One region of the Candidatus Nitronereus thalassa genome, then DNA from elsewhere that is predicted to be linked to it. Evidence: riboswitches for the same ligand, from Rfam matches in the RefSeq annotation. Region 1 holds a riboswitch; each other region holds the start of a gene.
The links. A riboswitch is a leader RNA that binds a small molecule or an ion and turns the genes downstream of it on or off. The one in region 1 is predicted to bind cyclic di-GMP.
Positions count from the first base shown of each region.

Region 2: linked by a shared signal. The riboswitch ahead of PPG34_RS03480 (sigma-70 family RNA polymerase sigma factor) and the one ahead of PPG34_RS06350 (fibronectin type III domain-containing protein) in region 1 are both predicted to bind cyclic di-GMP.
Region 3: linked by a shared signal. The riboswitch ahead of PPG34_RS14870 (response regulator) and the one ahead of PPG34_RS06350 (fibronectin type III domain-containing protein) in region 1 are both predicted to bind cyclic di-GMP.

Region 1 covers NZ_JAQOUE010000001.1:1,394,437-1,397,713, forward strand. The annotation lists gene prsR (PEP-CTERM-box response regulator transcription factor) at 1-1,154, shown strand, start outside; cyclic di-GMP riboswitch class I at 1,688-1,769, shown strand; gene PPG34_RS06350 (fibronectin type III domain-containing protein) at 1,832-3,277, shown strand, end outside.
Region 2 covers NZ_JAQOUE010000001.1:731,361-734,637, forward strand. The annotation lists gene PPG34_RS03475 (cell wall hydrolase) at 1-329, shown strand, start outside; gene PPG34_RS03480 (sigma-70 family RNA polymerase sigma factor) at 732-1,634, opposite strand; cyclic di-GMP riboswitch class I at 1,664-1,758, opposite strand; gene PPG34_RS03485 (tetratricopeptide repeat protein) at 2,167-2,904, shown strand; gene PPG34_RS03490 (DEAD/DEAH box helicase) at 2,955-3,277, shown strand, end outside.
Region 3 covers NZ_JAQOUE010000001.1:3,284,720-3,287,996, reverse strand. The annotation lists gene PPG34_RS14880 (ATP-binding response regulator) at 1-1,088, shown strand, start outside; gene PPG34_RS14875 (response regulator) at 1,063-1,446, shown strand; cyclic di-GMP riboswitch class I at 1,687-1,780, shown strand; gene PPG34_RS14870 (response regulator) at 1,867-2,331, shown strand; gene PPG34_RS14865 (response regulator) at 2,343-2,849, shown strand; gene PPG34_RS14860 (response regulator) at 2,864-3,277, shown strand, end outside.

The DNA.
Region 1 (3,277 bases):
GCTTAGCTGCCCTCGAAGATATGTTGTCAGTCAACCGTGATTTAAAAATTATCATGGCCACTGGCAACACCGATCGACGACATGCGCTTAAAGCCATTGAACTTGGGGCCTACGATTTTTTGGAAAAACCAGTAGATCTGGAGGTGCTCAAAGTCGTCCTCCAACGAGCCGACTACATTCTTCGTCTTGAACGAGAAAACCGCTCTTTAAGGAAACAAGAAGATCAAACTGATTTTGAAGCCATTATCGGCACCAGCACACCGATGCAAAAAGTATTCGAAGTCGTCAGACGAGTTGCCAAATCCGACATTTCGGTACTTGTGATCGGAGAAAGCGGCACCGGGAAGGAACTCATTGCCCGGGCGCTCCATCATCAGAGTGACCGCGCCAGGGGTCCGTTCATCGCGATCAACTGCGGCGCCATCCCAGAGAATTTGCTGGAAAGCGAATTATTCGGTCACGAAAAAGGCGCCTTTACCGGTGCCCATGCCCGCCGCAAAGGCCGCATCGAATCCGCAGACAAAGGCACATTGTTTTTAGACGAAATTGGGGAACTGCCAACAGCCTTGCAAGTAAAACTCCTCCGGGTGCTACAAGAACGATGCATCGAGCGAGTGGGAGGTCGGGAATCTATCGAAATCGATTCAAGAATTGTCGCAGCCACCAATATTGACCTCGAAAAAGCCATGGCTCAAGGGCAATTTCGCGAAGACCTTTACTATCGGTTGAATACCGTAACGATTCCGATCCCTCCCTTAAAAGATCGAGGGGGGGATATTATCCTACTCGCGGAACGATTTCTCCAACGCATTGCCGATGGCGCAGGGAAAAAATTTGCAGGGTTTACCAAGGAAGCCAAGATCAGTATCGAACGATATCACTGGCCCGGAAATGTCCGAGAATTGGAAAATCGCATTAAACGGGCCGTAGCCATGGCCGATGGGAACCGGATTACTCCTGAAGACGTTCAGTTGGATTCACCAACGGTTGGATATTCAGGGTATACCCTCAAAAATGCTCGAGAAGCGGTTGAACGTGAACTCATTCAACGCACCCTGGAGAAAACCGGTGGCAATATCACACGTGCGGCTTCTGAGCTTGGTGTCAGTCGGCCAACACTACATGAATTAATTACTCGATATTCACTTCGATAGTTCAATTCACACTCTACGGCCAAAAAGGAAAGGCAACAAATAGTAATCTGCACTTATTCGAAAAGAATGAGATTACGAAACGGGACGATCATTCGTAAATCCTAATTTTTCGTTCATCCCAGTTATTATTAGATACTAGTTGAGGGTACCTTGTTATAAACAATAAGTGGATTTGAAATATTAGAAAAAACAACAATGCCTCACTAACAATCCATCGGTTTTGTCACTATCGGCCTTTTGTTATCATCAAAACTCATTCTCCTTCTTTCCCTCTTCCAGAATTTCTAACAATTTCTTCAGCTGACCAAATCTATTGATTTATTAGCGAAATTCCTTCTTCATTTTCCTTGAACTTGGCACAAAAGAAACAGCCTAAAAAAATAGTGCTTAAACAACCTACAAGTTCTTTCATTAAAGTCTTTACCTTTCCCTCCGATAAAGGATGGAGCAACAGTTAGAATGATTTAATCGAGAGACAATAAACCTATTCATGCCTATGAACGATTGTTGAAACACATAGTTTTTCGGCCCCTTCTCGATAACGGCAAACCCATTGTGAAATGGGGACGCAAAGCCACGGGTCAGTGAATAAACACTGATAGCCGGGTTACCGAAGGAAGGGAAGAGCATACGCTCTCCGAGAGGATGGGGCCATCCGACTTATAAGGAGGAGTCCCATGTCGCACCGGAGCGTCGTTTGTACGTTTTACGCCTTTATCATTTTTACTCTTCTCACCCTATTCCCCTTCCAAGTTTTTGGTGCGAATGATGGAGAAGTTAGCCTCACATGGAATTTAAATGGTGAGTCGGATATTTTTTCCTACAACCTCTACTTTGGAACTCAGTCGGGAAATTATAATGCCCCAGGCTCTCCCATCTCCATAACGCACCCGCAAAATTCTACCACTGTAACCAGACTTCAAACTGGACAAGAATACTTTTTCGCCCTAACGGCTATTGATCAAGCTGGACTTCAGAGTCCACCCAGTGATGAAATTAGTACCGTCGTACCCGGTAGCATTGCCGACACCACGCCCCCAAGCACCCCGGTCCTGCAATCGGCGGTAGCGAATTCTTCCACGCAAGCCACGCTGACCTGGGCGGCCGCTACTGATAATGTCGGGGTCACGGGCTATACCCTCTATCGCGACAATAATCCGATCACTACCACGTCGAACCTGACGTTTGTCGATACCACGCTCTCCCCCGACACCACCTATGACTACTTCGTGATGGCTCATGACGCGGCAAACAATTCGTCAGGCGCGTCTGCTCCCATGGCAGTAACTACCACCAGTGCTGGTGATAGCTCACCGGTCGTCGCGTGGAAAGCCCCTGATCAAAATCCGGGGGGCGCGTGGATAAACTCGGGCTGGGATAATCGTACCTTCCGCATCTTGCTCGATGGCGACTCCATCACCCGCTCGGGCTCCACGATCCAGCTTACCCTTCAAGGACGCTCCTCCGGCAGTTATACACTTCAACGCGTTTCGCTCGTACAACGAGATGGCAATACCCTCAATGGAGTGGATACGAGTTCCCGGCAGGTGACCTTTGGTGGGTCATGGAACTCCGGCGTCACGGTCCCCGCCGGCCAGACCGTCACCAGCGATCCTATTGCCTTTGATTTGGTCGCGGGCCAGGATGTGTTTCTCACCTTCTGGGCACCAGCGGGACAGCCTACAGCCTATTACACCATTTACACCACAGGCACGAACACCTCCGCATGGGTCATTCAGGGTGCGGACCAGAGCTCAGCGATTGATTGGGAAAGTTTCAACATCCCCTCTGGGCAGACAAGACCATATATCTATACGGCCGCAACCCTGGAAGTGCTCAGCTCTGGGGGAACTCCCGCGGATACCACGCCGCCGAGTGTGACATCGATTACGTCTGCGGTAGCGGACTCCGCCACGCAAGCCACCCTCACGTGGGCTCCAGCTACCGATAACGTGGGGGTCACCGGCTATACCCTCTATCGCAACAATAATCCCATCACCACCACGGCGAACTTGTCCTACGTGGATGCGCAACTTTCTCCCTCGACCACCTATGCCTATACCGTGGTGGCTCATGATGCTGAGGAGAATACCTCTGCCTCGTCGGCGGCGGCCTCCGTCACA
Region 2 (3,277 bases), 660 kb from region 1:
AGATGGCTGTCGCGGCTGTTATTCGAAACCGGATGAAAATGAAATATCAAAGTGATGGGACGGTAAAAGGAACGGTTTTGAAACGTAAACAATTTCAACCATGGAATCGTCAACAACCTCACCAAGTCCTAGCAAAATTTAATAAACAGCGAATGAAGGACAGCCTTTTGGCCTGGCGCCTTGTCCAAGATGGGCGGAATATCGTCCATGGGGCTCTCCTGTTTTATAATCCTCGCATTGCTCGAACCCCTAAATGGGCTAAAGTCGGTCATAAGGTCGCCACGATTGGTGGACATGAATTTTATCTTCCCTCTAGAAATCAGACATAACCCTCCCTTACGTAGACAATCCACGCCTTTACATTTTTCTTAAGATTCGGATTTTTAATTTTTAAAACGAAGGCCCACCAAACCGGGGAGGTTCAGAAAACAAGGAACTCAGGGATTGTCCGAAAGGTGGCTTTAACGGAATAAATGGACGGTTTTTGCAAGAAGGGCATCGACCTTGAACGGAGTGTTGATCATTGGAACCCTTTCCTAAAATCTTGATGGCAAAAAAGGTGTTTCGAAAAAATCCTTGTGAAGGCATTCCAACAAAACCACAACTTGGACAGACGCACCGTAATTCGTGATTCCACTCCATATTGACCTTTATTTGCCTATTGAGAAAACGAAGGAGGCGCTAGGCCTCCCAATTTAAGAAAGTTCTTGAAGGAATGGCTTGTTCATGGACTAAGAATGCTCTTCGCCTTGAATATCTGCTCCCATGGTCAATAATTCTTCACGTAGTCGATTTAAGGCATCTGCATGGACCCGACAGATCCCAGATTCCGTAAGGCCTTGAGTTTCCCCGATCGCCTTCATCGTCATTCCCGAAAAATAGTATTGTCGAACGATCGCTTGTTGGCGTTGCGGCAGACGAACAATCGCAGCCTGGAGAAGATCTCCAACTTGACTAGAAATACAGGCCGCGAGTGGATCGAGTTGATCTTTGGCTGGCAGCATATCTTTGAGGGTGCAGGTTTCATCTTCTTCACCCACATTTTCATCAAGACTTAATACCGTTGCTTCTTTCATGAGATTATCCCCCATTTCTTCTGGAGGAATGCCCAACAACTCGGCAATTTCATCCTGGGTGGGTGGACGCCCCTCCTTACGTACAAATTCCTCCGAAGCTTGTTGGAATTTTTCGATTCGGGCACGGACGGACCTGGGCACCCAATCCATAGACCGAATTTCATCAAGCATGGCCCCGCGAATGCGATACTCGGCAAAAGTACGAAATTTAATCTCACGAGTCGGATCAAAACGTGTCATCGCTGACAATAGGCCCATAACTCCAGCGCTAGTCAGGTCTTCAACATCGAGGGCTGCGGGATTACGAAGTACAAGTTCCGTGGCAATCCTACGAACGATAGGAAGAAAATCACGAACCAATTGGTCGGCATCTTTTCCGCAGAATGCCGGATCAAAGGTTGGACCCTGTTCTCCAGGAGTTTCCTTTACCGATACAGGAGGGACTGTTCGTTCAGCCCGCTTTCCTTTGAGTTTGAGGCCACCTACTCGATGTCGATACATCCTGTAATACCCTTTATAGATAAAAAAAATGCCCACCCCTCGAACGAGGATGGGCATACTTCAAATCCAGAATCTGCCGTCTCCAGTTCGGTAACCAGACGTACCCTTGGGTGACGTACACCCAAACCCAGGTCTCTTGGCTTTGCGCCCTACCCTCTCGAGCAGTTTGCCTTTGTCACCTGTGCGGTTCTTTATTTCATGAAGGGGAGACTCTCACTTTTTCCAAACAAATGATTCATTGCTTTTGTGTTCACATGATGGTCATCATGTTCCATTCACCATAACCATCAAGCCTATTGCGGCTCACTGTTGCATTGTCGGAGAAATTTAAAAAACCATTAGCTTTTTAATCCCCTGACACCATCCGCCAAAAGGACAACACAAAAAGAAGGGCCAAGACCTTGATTAAGCAAAAATAGGAGGCAAAAAAATCTACTATGATCGAAAAACATGGTTCTATCCGGGAATGGACCATTGAGTGGAATGAGAGCTCCTTTGGATTGGCCTCTGTTTCTGTTACACTTTTCCTTAAAGACCGAAGGCCACAACGATAAATTCGTCTTACCGCCAAACTAGGATTTCATGAACAATGACTGATTGGCGACAACGGACACCAACCATCGTGACCCCTTACTTTCTAAGATTGATTTTTCTCCTGCTCATGTTTTATCCCGCGCCGGGGATAGCTGAAACAGAAAGTTGGGAAACCCTCAATACCGCCGGGATGCTGGCCTACCAGGAAAAAGATTTCATTACAGCCAAAGAACTTTTTGAACGTGCACTCCAAACCCTCGAACGAGGAGAGCGTCCGGACCCACATGCCGCCACCACCTTCAATAATCTTGGCGCCGTCCATGAACGCCTGGGAGAATACGAACAAGCCGAACTGCGTTATAGAAATTCCTTGGCCGTGATAGAAATCATCCAAGGCCCAGACCATCCGGATATTGCTATGGGATTGAACAACCTCGCATCCATGTATTTTTCACTACAAGCATTTGAAAAGGCAGAGCCTCTCTGGCAAAGAGCTCTTACCATTAGCGAAAAGATTTTAGGCGACCGTCATCCACATTTGGTTCAGCCGCTGGTGACCTTAGGCATGGTCACGCAAGCACAAGGCAAATTTGACCAAGCCGAGCCCTTGTATCTTCGTGCCATTCGCATTACCGAGCATGCACTCAACCCTCAACATCCGAGACTCATCCCTTTATATGAACGGTATGCCACGTTACTTCACCAAGCGGGACGACCTGAAGAAGCGGGGGTCATTGGTCAAAAAATTGAGTCGCTTCGTACTGCGAATGCAAACACTTCTGACCACCAGTAATTTGGAATGAGATCGTTCTAGAGTTTTTTTGAAATCATACGGAAGCATCGATGGGAATACCCACAATTGGCAACGTTCCTCGGTCACCTAAGGGCACCGCCAAAGGGCCACTGACAGATTTTCATCCCATCATTGCCGACTGGTTCCAAGAAAAAATTGGGGAACCCACGGACGTTCAAGCCGCAAGTTGGCCTGCGATTTGTTCTGGAGAACATGCCCTTATCGCAGCCCCCACGGGATCGGGAAAAACGTTGGCCGCATTTCTGGCCTCACTGGATTCATTATTTCATCAAGCCCTTTCAAAAGATCTCACCGACCAAACTCAAATCCTTTACGTCTCTCCACTCAAGGCCCTCAGCAATGACGTCCAAAA
Region 3 (3,277 bases), 1.9 Mb from region 1:
CCGGTCTGGACCTCGTCAATCAAGACCGCCATGACCTCTATCTCTTTGACTACCGGCTCGGAGTTCGTACCGGACTCGAGTTGCTTCGCCAAGGCATTGCCCAGGGATGCGACAGCCCCATCATTCTCCTGACCGGTTCGGGAGGGGAATTAGTTGCAGCCGAAGCACTACGATTAGGGGCGGCGGATTATATGACCAAGAATTTGATGACGACCAAAAGTCTGCATAGGGCCATCACCAACGCCTTGGAAAAATCCCAACTCCGCCAAACGCTTGCCGACCATCAACACCGTTTAGAACACAGCAATCAAGTGCTCACCAAACAAAATCAAGAAATACAGCGTTTTTATCACACGCTGGCACATGAACTAAAAACCCCTCTCACCGCTGCCAGAGAGTTTACGGCAATCATGCTCGATGAATTGGCAGGTCCACTCACCCCAGAGCAACGGGAATACCTTCAGATCTCCCAAGAATGTCTGGGGCAGATCACCAACCAAGTCAATGATTTATTGGATATCACTCGGCTCGATACAGGCAAACTAAGCATCAACTGCCAACAGGAAGATATGGGTTTGTTATTGTCGCATGCCGTAACGGCCATGAATACCTCAGCCCAACACAAGTCCGTCGCCATTGCGTTATCGGTCCAACCGAACCCACTTATTGCCTGGATTGACCATTTCCGCATGACTCAGGTGATAACCAATCTACTGAACAATGCCATTAAATTTACCCCTCCCGGAGGAACCATCACGCTCAGTGCTTGTGAAGATCCTGACAAGCCGGAAAATCTTCGCATTTCCGTCCAGGACTCGGGGTGCGGAATCGCGCCGGAACATCTTGACCATATTTTCGACCGTTTGTATCAGGTAGAAGAAGGACATGCGCGAAAAGAGGGAGGCCTCGGATTGGGACTAACCATTTCCCGCGAGATCGTCATCCTCCATGGAGGCCAGATTAACGTTCAAAGCCAAATGGGTCATGGAACCAAATTTACCCTGACCCTGCCAAAGAACCGCACCAACCCCATCAGCCATAGACTCAACCAAGGAGTGTCCCGTGAAGTCCAAAATACTGCTTGTTGAAGACGATGAAAAAATTATTAAAGCCTTAACCATTAGGCTCAAAAGCCAGGGGTACGATGTGGTCGTAGCCTTTGATGCCGTCATGGCCACGGCCCAGGCGATGCAACATCATCCGGACATTATTTTGTTGGATATTTCCATGCCTGGGGGAACGGGATTTACCGTAGCCGAACGGCTAAAAGACTCCTCACTCACCACTGACATTCCCGTCATCTTCTTAACGGCCAGTAAAGAACCCGGCCTCCGAGAACGTGCCAAGGAACTTGGGGCTTTGGGCTATCTAGAGAAACCCTTTGAGGCACAAGACCTTCTCACCCTCATCCAAAAGGGCCTCGCAGGCCAAGCCGCCCGGTCATAATTAACAAGGCGGCCACCAGTCTACTTTCCAACACACCCTACTCCATTCCATTGCCACGGGTATGCAAGTGTCTCAAAACTTCGTGCCACTAGATCAATCCGCGGTTCTTTCACTCATCCATAGGCAACTACCCTTTTGAAGCCTCAAGTGTAATCTTTAGGATTCTATCCACGAAAAAAACCTATCAGCGTCCGGTTTCAGGTTAAGTTTCTATCGAGGACACCGATACATCCTTCTACAAGGTGACAAAGGCAAACCACCCGAGAGGATGGGACGCAAAGCCAAGGGACCTGATAAGGGAAACTCGTTTCCCAGGGTACGCCCGGCTACCACGATGACCGCTGTTGGCATTGTTGCGCCCATTCCTTTTACAGGATGGGCGTTTTTTTTGGTCGTGTGCTGCTATAAGGAGATGCCACCATGCCGTCGCTACAACTTCTGGAACCGGTATTAATTGCTGATGACGATACTGATGATTGCCTCATCGCCATGGAAGCTTGGGAAGAAACAGGGCATGGCAATGAGCTTCGGTTTGTGCAAGACGGGAACGAATTAATCGATTATTTGTATCAACAAAATCGTTATTCCTCTCCCGAGACCGCTCCCCGCCCAGGACTTATCTTACTAGATTTGTCCATGCCCAAAAAAAGCGGCTTGGAATCTCTCGCGGACATCAAAGCCGATCCGACCCTTCAAGATATTCCTGTTATTGTTCTCAGTACTTCTAAAACACCCAAAGAAGCTTCAGAAGCTTATGCTTTAGGAGCTTATGGCTTTGTCACGAAGCCTTCCACTTTTCATGAATATCTTCGGGTGATGCGGGATGTGCGGCAAGCTTGGTCTGCCTTAAAAAATCAACGGACCCTTATTTCCGCGAATCACTAGGGAGAACCAGTATGAAAATGTCACATTTAGCAACGATGTCCATAGAGAATCCTTCCAGAACGATTCTGATGGCCGATGACGACCCAGACGATTGTTTACTCACTCAGGATGCCTGGGAAGAATATGGATGTCCTCATGCCCTAAAGTTTGTTCGAGATGGCGAAGAACTTCTCGACTATCTCCATCGTCGTGGAAAGTTTTCTGATACTGAAGATTTTCCCCTTCCAGGTATGATTTTGCTTGACTTGAACATGCCGAGAAAAAATGGCCATCAGGCCTTAAAGGAAATCCGGGATCATGAAATCTTTCGCCATATTCCAGTAGTAGTCATGACCACCTCGATTGATGAAGAAGATACCTGTCGAACCTATGCCTTGGGAGCCAATGCCTGCATGACTAAACCACGTTCGGCCCAAGAATTTCATACCATCGTGGGTGCCCTAAGCCAATATTGGACCAACATGGTAGAACTTCCCTATGGCAGCGATAAACCTGCCTGGGACTCTTTGTCTCACTAGTAAGGAGCCACAGATTGATCCATTCAGACACCTCTCTAGCCAGCACTAGGGAAGAAGAAGCAGTCCCCTCCCCGCTTGCCGCCTTTCCACCGGATTCCACCAAAAGTGGTCCCGTGTCAATTGCTCAGGGGAACCACCAAAGCCGAATCATTCTGATGGTAGATGATGACTCAGATGATTGCTTACTCGCCCAGGAGGCTTGGGAAGAAATTCAATCCGGGAATGAACTGAGGTTTATCCATGATGGCCAAGCTGTCTTAAATTATCTGTACCATTATGGAGAATTTGCTCACGCTCAATCCGCCCCTCGTCCGGGCATTATTTTATTGGACCTCAATATGCCGAAAAAAAATGGGCATGAAGTCCTTGGGATTCTGAAAAAGGATCAAGACCTCTACACCATCCCCATTGTCGTGTTCACTACCACG